DNA from 3 places in the Paenibacillus sp. FSL R7-0204 genome. Region 3 is predicted to be linked to each of the others. Evidence: riboswitches for the same ligand, from Rfam matches in the RefSeq annotation. Region 3 holds a riboswitch; each other region holds the start of a gene.

Region 1 (3,276 bases), 6.8 Mb from region 3:
TATAGAAGCCTTTTTCCACCGCGGTATAAAAACCGGCAAACTGCGCCTGGTGAATCCACTTCAGCCGGAGCACCACCTTTTTCAGCTCGCCCGGGCCTTCCGCCCCCTGGCCTTCAGCCTTCCCGGCTTCCGTATTGTTACCGCAGGCGGTCAGGAGCAGCATCAGCGAGGTTAACAGCATCAGCGCTTTCGTTCTGGACTTGTTCCACATGGTTATTCCCCCGTTTATGAATGATTTAGTATTGCTCCAGCGCACGCAGCACCGCTTGTGAATCACTTACACTGCCGAACACCCCGCCCTGCATTTGAACCATACTCAGTGCCGCCAGGTGATTCGCTTCATCCGTCGCTCCCGTACAATCTGCAAGAATCAGGCACTCGTACCCGCGGTCATTGGCTTCCCGCATCGTGGTGTGTACACAGACATCGGTCGTAATACCGGTCAGAATCAGATGGGTAATTCCTTTATTCTTCAGGATCAGGTCCAGGTCCGTTGCGTAAAAGCTCCCTTTGCCCGGCTTGTCTATAATGTACTCTCCGTGGGCAGGCGCCAGCTCCTCGATGATCTGCCAGCCGCGCTCCCCCCGCACGAGAATTCGTCCCGCCGGTCCTTCGGAGCCGATCTCGGCCCCGATCTGGCGGCTGCGCCACCGTTTGTTCGCCGGCAGATCCGACAGATCCGGCTTATGTCCCTCGCGGGTATGGATCACGGTGAACCCTTCAATCTCCCGGATACGTGCCAGCAGCCGCTGAATGGGCTGAATCGCCCTCGCCGTTAATGAGAGGTCATAACCCATTCTCTCGACGTAACCGCCCTTGCCGCAAAAATCCGTCTGCATGTCGATAATCATCAGCGCTGTCTTCGCCGGGTCCACAGCCCCGTCATAAGGCCAGATGTAAGGTGTTGCTGCAATCTGCATGGTTTATGCTCCTCTCCTGATGCGCTATCTCTATTAATGTTAATTTAGTTAACATTAATCCGCGTTCCCTTGGTATGAGTTAGATTATATTACAATGAATTTGGGATGTCTTCGGTTTTATTACGAAATAATGTACTGAATGTTTGTGTTTATTCACATAGTTAACACATACATAACACAAACACTTACAACACTGCTTATCGAAAAAGGAACACTCCGAGTTTTGCCAAGCCCAGGGTGTCCCAACAGTTGAATACCCACACTTCCTCTCATCTTCCTCTTCCATAAGCTGTAAGTGCTGGGAAACCAGTTTTTTTGTCGAAATAGAGCTGCATATTTCGAGTTTTTTGATAAATAGGCATAATATAGTTGAAAAATAGCTCTTTAAGTACTAGAATTAAGCTTGTTTGCAGAAGTTAATGACACATAAGAACTATTCATGATTCTTTTTGTCGATTACAGTCGACCACAATTCATCGCCTCTACAGGATGTATATCATTGATCTATTTCTAAAGGCAAACTCCCCGAAAGGGCAGGACGCAAAGCTATGGGCCTAAGAACGCCAGAATCCGCGTTTACGGTTGCCAGGCTGCCAATAGAGACCACTTAAGCCAGCTGTTCAGGAGGGGAAGCCTCCGAGGCTTGATGATGTTCTTTTTCTGTACGAATTGCCATTGATCATACGAAAAGTGAGGTTACAACCATGCCGCAGCAGGATATCGAACCAAGCCGATATGAATTCGTAGAGTCCCTGATGCTCGAACGTAAAGGTCTCCTGGATTCATTCTCTGTGGAGGGCCGGACTTCTGACGGGACAACTGGAGATAAGAATGGAATTATCCTCGTGCAGGACAACCAGATATTCATTACTCCCCCGCTCCCCGGAGGCGCTCCCGCCCGCATTTCTGCGATCCACCCTGTTGTCCTGAAGATCAACTGGAAGACCGTTACAGAGCCAACTGAGGTGACCAAGGCAGATTATATTACCTGGGAGATCTGCGAGAAGCCGCAGTACGAAATTACCGTATCGCCTGACAAGCTCAAGGTCCACTTCACTTTATACCGTGCAGAGAAGTACGCCTGGAACCTGGTCAACTGTCCCGCCGCCTTTGAGGCGGTCGTCCGTGCCCAGCCCAACCCGGCGATGCTGCTGTCCACGCTCACCATAGAACAGATTATTTCCTCACTGGACAACCGTTTCATTCTACGCAACCTGAACATTCCCGCCCTGTACGCGGAGCTGGAGAATCCTACATATCTTCCCGTATGCATCGCTGAAGGAAGAGCCCCGCTGCCCGGCAAGGAAGCCCGGCTGGAATTCCAGCTGCCGGAGCATACACTGGAGGGGAACAGAATGCTTCGGGGACAGGGAGCTTCGGCTCAGGAGCCAGCGGATTCCTTGGAGTACCTCCGTTTCCCCGGAGCCCCCTTTACCTTTGCAGGCGAAGTCTTCGCACGCAAGCTGCCGCCGGAAGAAGGCATTCCCGGCCTCGACACAGACGGAAGGGTCCTGCCCCCTCCCCCGCCGCAAGATATCTACTTTGCTGCCGGTAATCATGCCAAGCTCCTTCCCTGTGGTAAAATCGTAGCCCGGCACACCGGCAGGCCCCGGATCTGCGGAGGAAGCGGCAGCGTCCGGATCTGTGACTTCCCTCCGGTCTATCTGCTGACCAGGGAGCTGACAGACCCTGCGGGCGATGTTATGTTCGCAGGCGACATCGTTGTACCGGGAGATCTGGAAGGACCTGTACGGATCGAAGCCCTTGGGAATGTGTACGTCTATGGCGATATCCTCCAATCTACCATTATAGCCACCGGCAGTATTTATGTTAGCGGCCAGGTTACCGGCAGCGGCCTGTACGCAGGATATGCCGGGGTAATGCAGCATCGCCTGCATAGCCTGGCAAGCCTGCTGCGGACAGAGACAGACGGACTGCTTGAGGCAGCGCGCCAGCTGGCCAAGAATGTGGAATCCCGCCAGCAATCCGTGAATTATGGTCTGGTAGTCATGCTGCTGCTGGAGGATAAATACAGCCATTTGGGCAGCCTGATCCGCGATCTCCAGGCTGCGCTGAGCCGTATGAACGGAGCGTTCGGTTCCTGCACGGACCAGCTCTGGCATATACTCGAGGTATTCGCCCATCCGGGACAATTCACCGGCTACATCACAGACAGTGTCCTAAGCCGCTTCTCCAGGCTGCTCCTCAAGCTGGGCGAGGAGATTGAGCTGCTCCAGGAGGAGCATGCGGTGATTAATCTTGCCCGGTCACAGGAGAGCCGCCTGGAGTCCGGCGGCAAGCTGCTTGTGCGTGATTCCTGCTAAGACTACTACTATATAAGGAGAAGTGAGCGCAT
Region 2 (3,276 bases), 180 kb from region 3:
ATCCCCAAGCAGCAGATTGCTCCGCCTTTCATTCTCTCCTCAGGAGAAAAAAGAAATTATCCGGTATTAGCTACCGTTTCCGGTAGTTATCCCAGGCTTGAGGGCAGGTTGCCTACGTGTTACTCACCCGTCCGCCGCTAAATCTGAAAGGAAGCAAGCTTCCTCTCAGACTCCGCTCGACTTGCATGTATTAGGCATGCCGCCAGCGTTCGTCCTGAGCCAGGATCAAACTCTCCAATTAGGACGCTTACGAAGTAAGCGTCACCTGCAATCTCTTCGGTCCAGCTCAGCTGAGCGGACGAAGAGATTGCAGTATAGAAAGAGCGATTGCTCATTTTGAAACATCTGACGAGAATTGTTACATTCTCTAATTTGGATCTCACCGAAGTGATTTCCAGGTACTCACTCGTTGTTCAGTTTTCAAAGATCAAGCTCGTCGTCAGCGCCGCTCACCGCGTCACCAGCAACTCTTATAATATATCACGTTCATCCGAGCAATGCAAGCTTTATTTTTGAAATCACTTATTTAAGTAATCTCTCATTTCCTTTGCCGCTCCAACAACGCTTATTTATAATAACCTATCCTTCTATTAAAAAGCAACCTTTATATAAATAAAAATAACCCACTTAATGATTAAGCGGGTTATTCTCAGGAAATGCTATAGTTCACAGCTATTCTTAGTAGAATTTCGCTGCAGTATATTTACTTGCTGCTTTGACCAGTTCTGTCGATGCTGTGTTTTTACCCAGACCTGCATCGACTGTAGTATCAATCGTTACCCATTTGCCGTTCAGGAACACTTCGTTCCAGGCATGGTATGAAGTTACATAGCTTGTATTCCCCATAACCAATTTGGTTGGAATACCTTCACTGCGGAGCATAGTAGCGAACAAGGATGCGTAATCGTAGCAGATCCCTTTGTTGGTAGCAAGCGTGTTATCGTTGTTCGGAATATAATCTGTGCTTACGCTGTTAGCCAGAGAGTAATCATATTTCACGTTAGTTACGATGTAATTGTAGATAGCCTTAACTTTGTCTGCATCTGTGGTCAGACCCTTTGTAAGCTGGGCTGCCTTTTGAACGGATTTATCGGAAGAACTCCACTTTACATTTTGTACGGAGCTCAAATATACGGCATTCACATTGCTCATGGAGAGAGATACAGTCTCGGAAGATAGTACTTTATATTTGTTGCCTGTAGTATTCTCAAGAACGGAGACCTTATAAGAGCCATTACCTTGTTGCAGCGGGAATGTCTCGTTCGGTTTGGAGGTGTATAAGTTGTAAGTATAGCTGTTATTGTCCTTGGTAATCATGAGCTTCATCTTCTTGCCCTTAGGAACATCGTACGAAACCCCGATCACCCCTTGATCAAGTTGTCCAACATTTAACCAGCTTGAATCTGCATTAGCGGCTTGAGCAGTGCCTGTCTGCACGGAAGTGACGATCACAAAAAGTGTAATCAACATTAAATAAAACTTCTTCATGGATAAAACCCCTTTCGGTAGCTGGCTGCCATTCTTACGGGAAGGCCCTTTAGCTTTGCGTCCCTACCTTTCGATAGGTTTGCCGTTATCGTATAAGCTTTATCTGTCCAATCTACTACCACATAATGACAGATTCTGAATTAAAACAAACAAAAAAAGCCTCTTCATTCGGTAACTGGCTGCCATCCATGACGGGAAGGCCCTTTAGCTTTGCGTCCCTACCTTTCGATAGGTTTGCCGTTATCGTGTATTAGCTTTTGATAGTTCTATCTTACCATATCCTTCTCTATTATCAAGCCCCAAACTGCTAGATTCCACCATAAACATACTAAAATTTTATGTTTTTTCGACCTTTACTGTCATCTTGTCTTGCAAGAATCAGGTTAGCTTCGCATGAATAATGAGTCTGTGGGTCGGATCAACAAGCGGATCGCAGGTAATGAGGGTCAGAATCTTATCGTCGTCCTTACCCTTCAGTACCGAAATATCGGTAGGCTCTACAATGGACACATCATATACTACATACTTGTATTCCTGGCCCCTTGTAATAATAGTAATGGTATCCCCTTTACCGACCTCATCCAGTCTGTTGAACAGCCGCCCTGCTGTTCTCGACCGGTGTGCCGCAATCGCCGCGTTGCCTACCGCACCTATCGGAGCTGTCTCCTTCATATGTGCAGCAGCATGCTTCATATTGGCCTTCGTGGCGCCCTCCAGTACAGGCAGCTTCAGATCGATTTTGTCGATTTCAATAATAGCAGTGATCTTACCTCCAACTTCAATCTCGGGCGCTGCAGTCGGCACTGGCTCTTCCGCACCAGACTCTTCCGCCAGCAGTTGGGTGACTTCCGCATAAGGCTTGCTCAGATCCTGGCTGGCAGGAGCTGTAGCCGAAGGAACGATTTCACTATAGGCCTGTTCGGCCTCTTCCAGCAGCTTCTGCTGCTGACGGTCCTCGTACCATTCGCTTCCTTTGGGGTAGAGCATAATCAGGACCCCGGCAAGTATAATCAAATAGGATAACTTCCGCATGACAATCGCCTCCGCAATATAGAATAAGTGCTCCCACCGCAGAATACGGCGAAGATATACTGTCTCTTTAGAATACCCATTTCCGGCTTCCAAAGAAATTAATGATCACTGTAATGAAGGTAACCAGCACCTTGGCCATCAGCACCTGTATCCCCAGCCGATCAGTCAGCAGATGAATCAGCAACACCGAAATGCCCAGCACCAGCAGATTCAGCACAATAAATCTCACCAGCTGCATCCGGTCAAAGCCGCCATTCCCGCCTCTGTCCCGGCCCTTGAAGGTCACCTTCTTATTCCAGAAAAAGCTGTTGGCCGTCCCGGCGCTGTAGGAAATAATCTGTGCAGGGGTGTTAAGCATCCCCAGGGAATGCAGCAGGGTAAATACCGCAAAATCAATGAACGTGTTAAGCAGGCCCACCGCATTAAATTTCAGAAACTGGATCATGCCTGCGCGCCAAGCCTTATCTTGCATAATCGCTTTCCTTCCGGGTGTCTTCAGCCTCTGCCTCCGGGTAGCCTCTGGTCTCGCGCACGATATAGAGCGGTCTATCCTTCGATTCGTCATAGATCCGTCCGATGTATTCCCCAATGACGCCCAGCAGCATCAGCACAATGCCGTTAAACAACAGGTTCACACCGACAATGGACGCCCAGCCCGGCACGGTCCAGGAGGTGAAGACCTTCTGGAATAAGACCAGGAACAGGTAGATGAAGCTGGAGAAGGACAGGAAGAAGCCGATATAGGAGGCGATTTTG
Region 3 (3,276 bases):
GCTACAGCTGTCGGCGTCGGTGTTGACACTGCCGTTGGCGTTGGTGTCGCTACAGCTGTCGGCGTCGGTGTTGACACTGCCGTTGGCGTTGGTGTCGCTACAGCTGTCGGCGTCGGTGTTGGCACTGCCGTTGGCGTTGGCGTCGGCTTCACCGTTGGTGTTGGCGTCGGCTTCACCGTTGGTGTTGGTGTTGGCTTCACCGTTGGTGTTGGCGTCGGCTTCACCGTTGGTGTTGGCGTCGGCTTCACCGTTGGTGTTGGTGTTGGCTTCACCGTTGGTGTTGGTGTTGGCTTCACCGTTGGCGTTGGTGTTGGCTTCACCGTTGGCGTTGGCGTCGGCTTCACCGTTGGCGTTGGTGTTGGCTTCACCGTTGGCGTTGGTGTTGGCTTCACGGTCGGCGTTGGCGTCGGCTTCACCGTTGGCGTTGGCGTCGGCTTCACCGTTGGTGTTGGCGTCGGCTTCACCGTTGGTGTTGGCGTCGGCTTCACCGTTGGCGTTGGCGTCGGCTTCACGGTTGGTGTTGGCGTCGGCTTCACCGTTGGTGTTGGCGTCGGCTTCACCGTTGGCGTTGGCGTCGGCTTCACGGTTGGTGTTGGCTTTGGAGTTGGAGTGCACACTGGTGTAGGTGACGGTTTTATGGTCGGTGTAGGCTTCACAGTTGGTGTAGGTGTTACTGTCGGTGTTGGCTTCACAGTTGGTGTCACCGTTGGTGTTGGTGTCACAGTCGGTGTAGGCGTTACCGTTGGTGTCGGTTTTACTGTTGGTGTTGGCGTTACCGTCGGTGTTGGTTTCACTGTCGGTGTCGGTGATGGACTAGGTGTCGGCGTTGCGGTCGGCGTCGGACTCGGCGGCGGCCCCTCTCCCTCGTACATCCCAAGGTGCATCTCAACCCCGCCGCTAAAAGATTTTGCAATCAGAGTCCCGTAAAGCTCTGCTCCGGCATAATGAACATCCGCTCTGGGTGCGAGAATGCTGCCATAGAAGGAGGTATAAGCAATATTCACCTCAGAAGCTTCGTAAAAGTTGAACAATACCTGACTGGCTCTGCCGTTATTCATTGAAAAGCTCGGCACATTGACTGTAGGCCCGCTTATATTAATAATCAGCGTAGCGTTCTGGGCAATGTTGAATTCGATATAGTTGGTCTTCGCCAGTGTCGAGGCATCCAAATGAACTACATTGAAACGATCCGGTGCACTTATCTTGAGCTGTCCATAATTGTTATTGCCGATCTCATTCGTGTCGGCCAAGGCCCCATACTCTGTGGATCGGGAGATCAGACTCTGCTCCTCAGCTGCAAAATCAATCGGCTTCTCTTTCCTCTTAGCACCTATAATTTTAACCTGGGGCTCATTGACTGTAATGCTGTCTCCGTATACCACGTTTCCGTTAATTTCTCCGCTACCCAAATGTTTAAAATTCTTGCCTGCCACAAGTACATCCGTCGGCGCAGCACCACTGTATGCTCTTGCTACTCCGTAACCTCCGGAGAGGGTAATGTTCCCCGCCGCTGCCAGGCGGCCCTCAATCTGATCACCGCCTTGCACAAAATCACCGAGGATAAAAGCATTAAAATTCCCTGCGACTCCTAAAACCGGTGTTGGCGTATACGGCATCCCTGAAGCTGCTCTAACATCCGTCCCCCATGTAAAGGTACTGGATAAAGTCAATAGGCCTGCCATAATGATGGCGGCTGTTTTACGTACTCTTTTTTTCAATAGTCCACACCTCCTAGTTACTATTCTATGAATCTGTCACGCGACTATAACAACAAAAAGACCGCCACGAAGGGTTAGCTTCACGGCGGCCGGACGACCCTAGCCTCAACTTTAGAGACAGTAGATTCCTGACTTTGCGTCCCGTTCTTTCGATACGGTTTGCGTTTATACATGATTTCGGTATGAAATTGAGATTTGCTTATGTACAATCATGGTTGAGTCTATGACATTTGTTACTTTTGTACTAATTTCAGTTTATCCGCTCCCCCACCCTATTGTCAATCCGTTCCCAGTATATTTCTTGAAATTATTTTTCCGATGATTCCTCATTGATCCCTTGTACCATAAGGGTTCACGTGCGAGCCTCTTTTTTCCTGCTGACGAAAAAAGTCGAGAAATCAGAGAATTGGCTGTAGCCGTTTATCTCTCCTCTCTACAATGCTATCAATTTTCATTAATGAAATTTGATGCATTTGTCCTATTTTATTGGTTTCACCCCGTCTCGGCTCACTGTCCGCTCCTATTCAATGCAATTTTACCTATTTGCGGGCATGTCAGCTCTAAAAAAAAGTGCCGCCCATAGGGACGACACCTGCTAATAGAATTCATATATTTTGAATAAAAATGTCGCCTAGGCAGACCCGAACAGCTGAACCCAGCCAATCATCGATACCCAGAGCGGAACACTTAGAATGATCCCGAATACCAAACCACGGCGGAGACTTCCTTCATGACTCATTGCCATTCTCCTTTGAGCTGATTTATTTTTCAATCTATATTATTTCAATTTTAATATATAATAATTCGTTCTATTTTTTTGTGAAAAATATCACATTATTTAAGTTAATTTATAAAACCCATTGATTAATTTTTGAAAGGTGAGTTACAATGCGAATATACGTTCTCTTCAAGGAGTTGAGAGGGATGCACAGAGCAGAGAGCCAGGATAACCTGCTGGTCAAATCCTATATTTTGCTGCCGCTTATTCTATCCGCCTTCGAGCGTGATGCTTCTGCTATATCCTCAGAGCTGCGTACGCCTGCGCCTTATCTTGAGGTAATCCAGTTGGCCGTCCATGCCGCTTCTGCTGATCTGCGGGAGGTCCGTGCCGGGATGCGCGCCCGTGGTCTGAAGGTCTATGAACAACAGCGGCTGGAGGCGGGCGTTGAAGCCAAATTCGTCTGCAGAGGTTATCACGAGCGGATGCTGCTGCTGGATGATGTGATTGCTGCCCAGGCTACTCTGCATATGCGGAGATATCTGGGTATGGAGAAGACGGAGCAGGGCCCGAAGCAGAGCTAACAAAGAAGCCTGCCGCAAGCGGCAGACTTCTGCATGTAATGATCACCCGGCTGCGGTTACATTAACAACGTCCAATACCCGAGCGTGCCACATATAACCGCCACAGCTACCGGATACAGGATTCTCCGGCTTACCTGATCCCTGAACGCAAGAAACAAACAAAGCATACAAAGCCATGCAATTAGAAGGCTTCCCATCTATTATGCATACGCTCCTTCCCGGCATTCCTGCCCCTCTCCAGCGGTAGACCGCCTCA

Evidence for each region. Region 3 has a riboswitch for cyclic di-GMP ahead of MKX42_RS31890 (choice-of-anchor A family protein). Riboswitches for the same ligand answer to the same signal wherever they lie in the genome.
Region 1: linked by a shared signal. The riboswitch ahead of MKX42_RS02800 (flagellar assembly protein A) and the one ahead of MKX42_RS31890 (choice-of-anchor A family protein) in region 3 are both predicted to bind cyclic di-GMP.
Region 2: linked by a shared signal. The riboswitch ahead of MKX42_RS31100 (transglutaminase-like domain-containing protein) and the one ahead of MKX42_RS31890 (choice-of-anchor A family protein) in region 3 are both predicted to bind cyclic di-GMP.

The regions. Positions count from the first base shown of each region.
Region 1 covers NZ_JBBOCA010000001.1:594,765-598,040, reverse strand. The annotation lists gene MKX42_RS02810 (ABC transporter substrate-binding protein) at 1-211, opposite strand, end outside; gene biuH (biuret amidohydrolase) at 237-920, opposite strand; cyclic di-GMP riboswitch class I at 1,426-1,518, shown strand; gene MKX42_RS02800 (flagellar assembly protein A) at 1,625-3,244, shown strand; gene MKX42_RS02795 (aldo/keto reductase) at 3,275-3,276, shown strand, end outside.
Region 2 covers NZ_JBBOCA010000001.1:7,173,359-7,176,634, forward strand. The annotation lists rRNA gene MKX42_RS31095 (16S ribosomal RNA) at 1-241, opposite strand, end outside; gene MKX42_RS31100 (transglutaminase-like domain-containing protein) at 679-1,488, opposite strand; cyclic di-GMP riboswitch class I at 1,502-1,582, opposite strand; cyclic di-GMP riboswitch class I at 1,656-1,737, opposite strand; gene MKX42_RS31105 (class D sortase) at 1,867-2,520, opposite strand; gene MKX42_RS31110 (GtrA family protein) at 2,588-2,992, opposite strand; gene MKX42_RS31115 (glycosyltransferase family 2 protein) at 2,982-3,276, opposite strand, start outside.
Region 3 covers NZ_JBBOCA010000001.1:7,357,668-7,360,943, forward strand. The annotation lists gene MKX42_RS31890 (choice-of-anchor A family protein) at 1-1,718, opposite strand, end outside; cyclic di-GMP riboswitch class I at 1,800-1,892, opposite strand; gene MKX42_RS31895 (hypothetical protein) at 2,643-3,020, shown strand.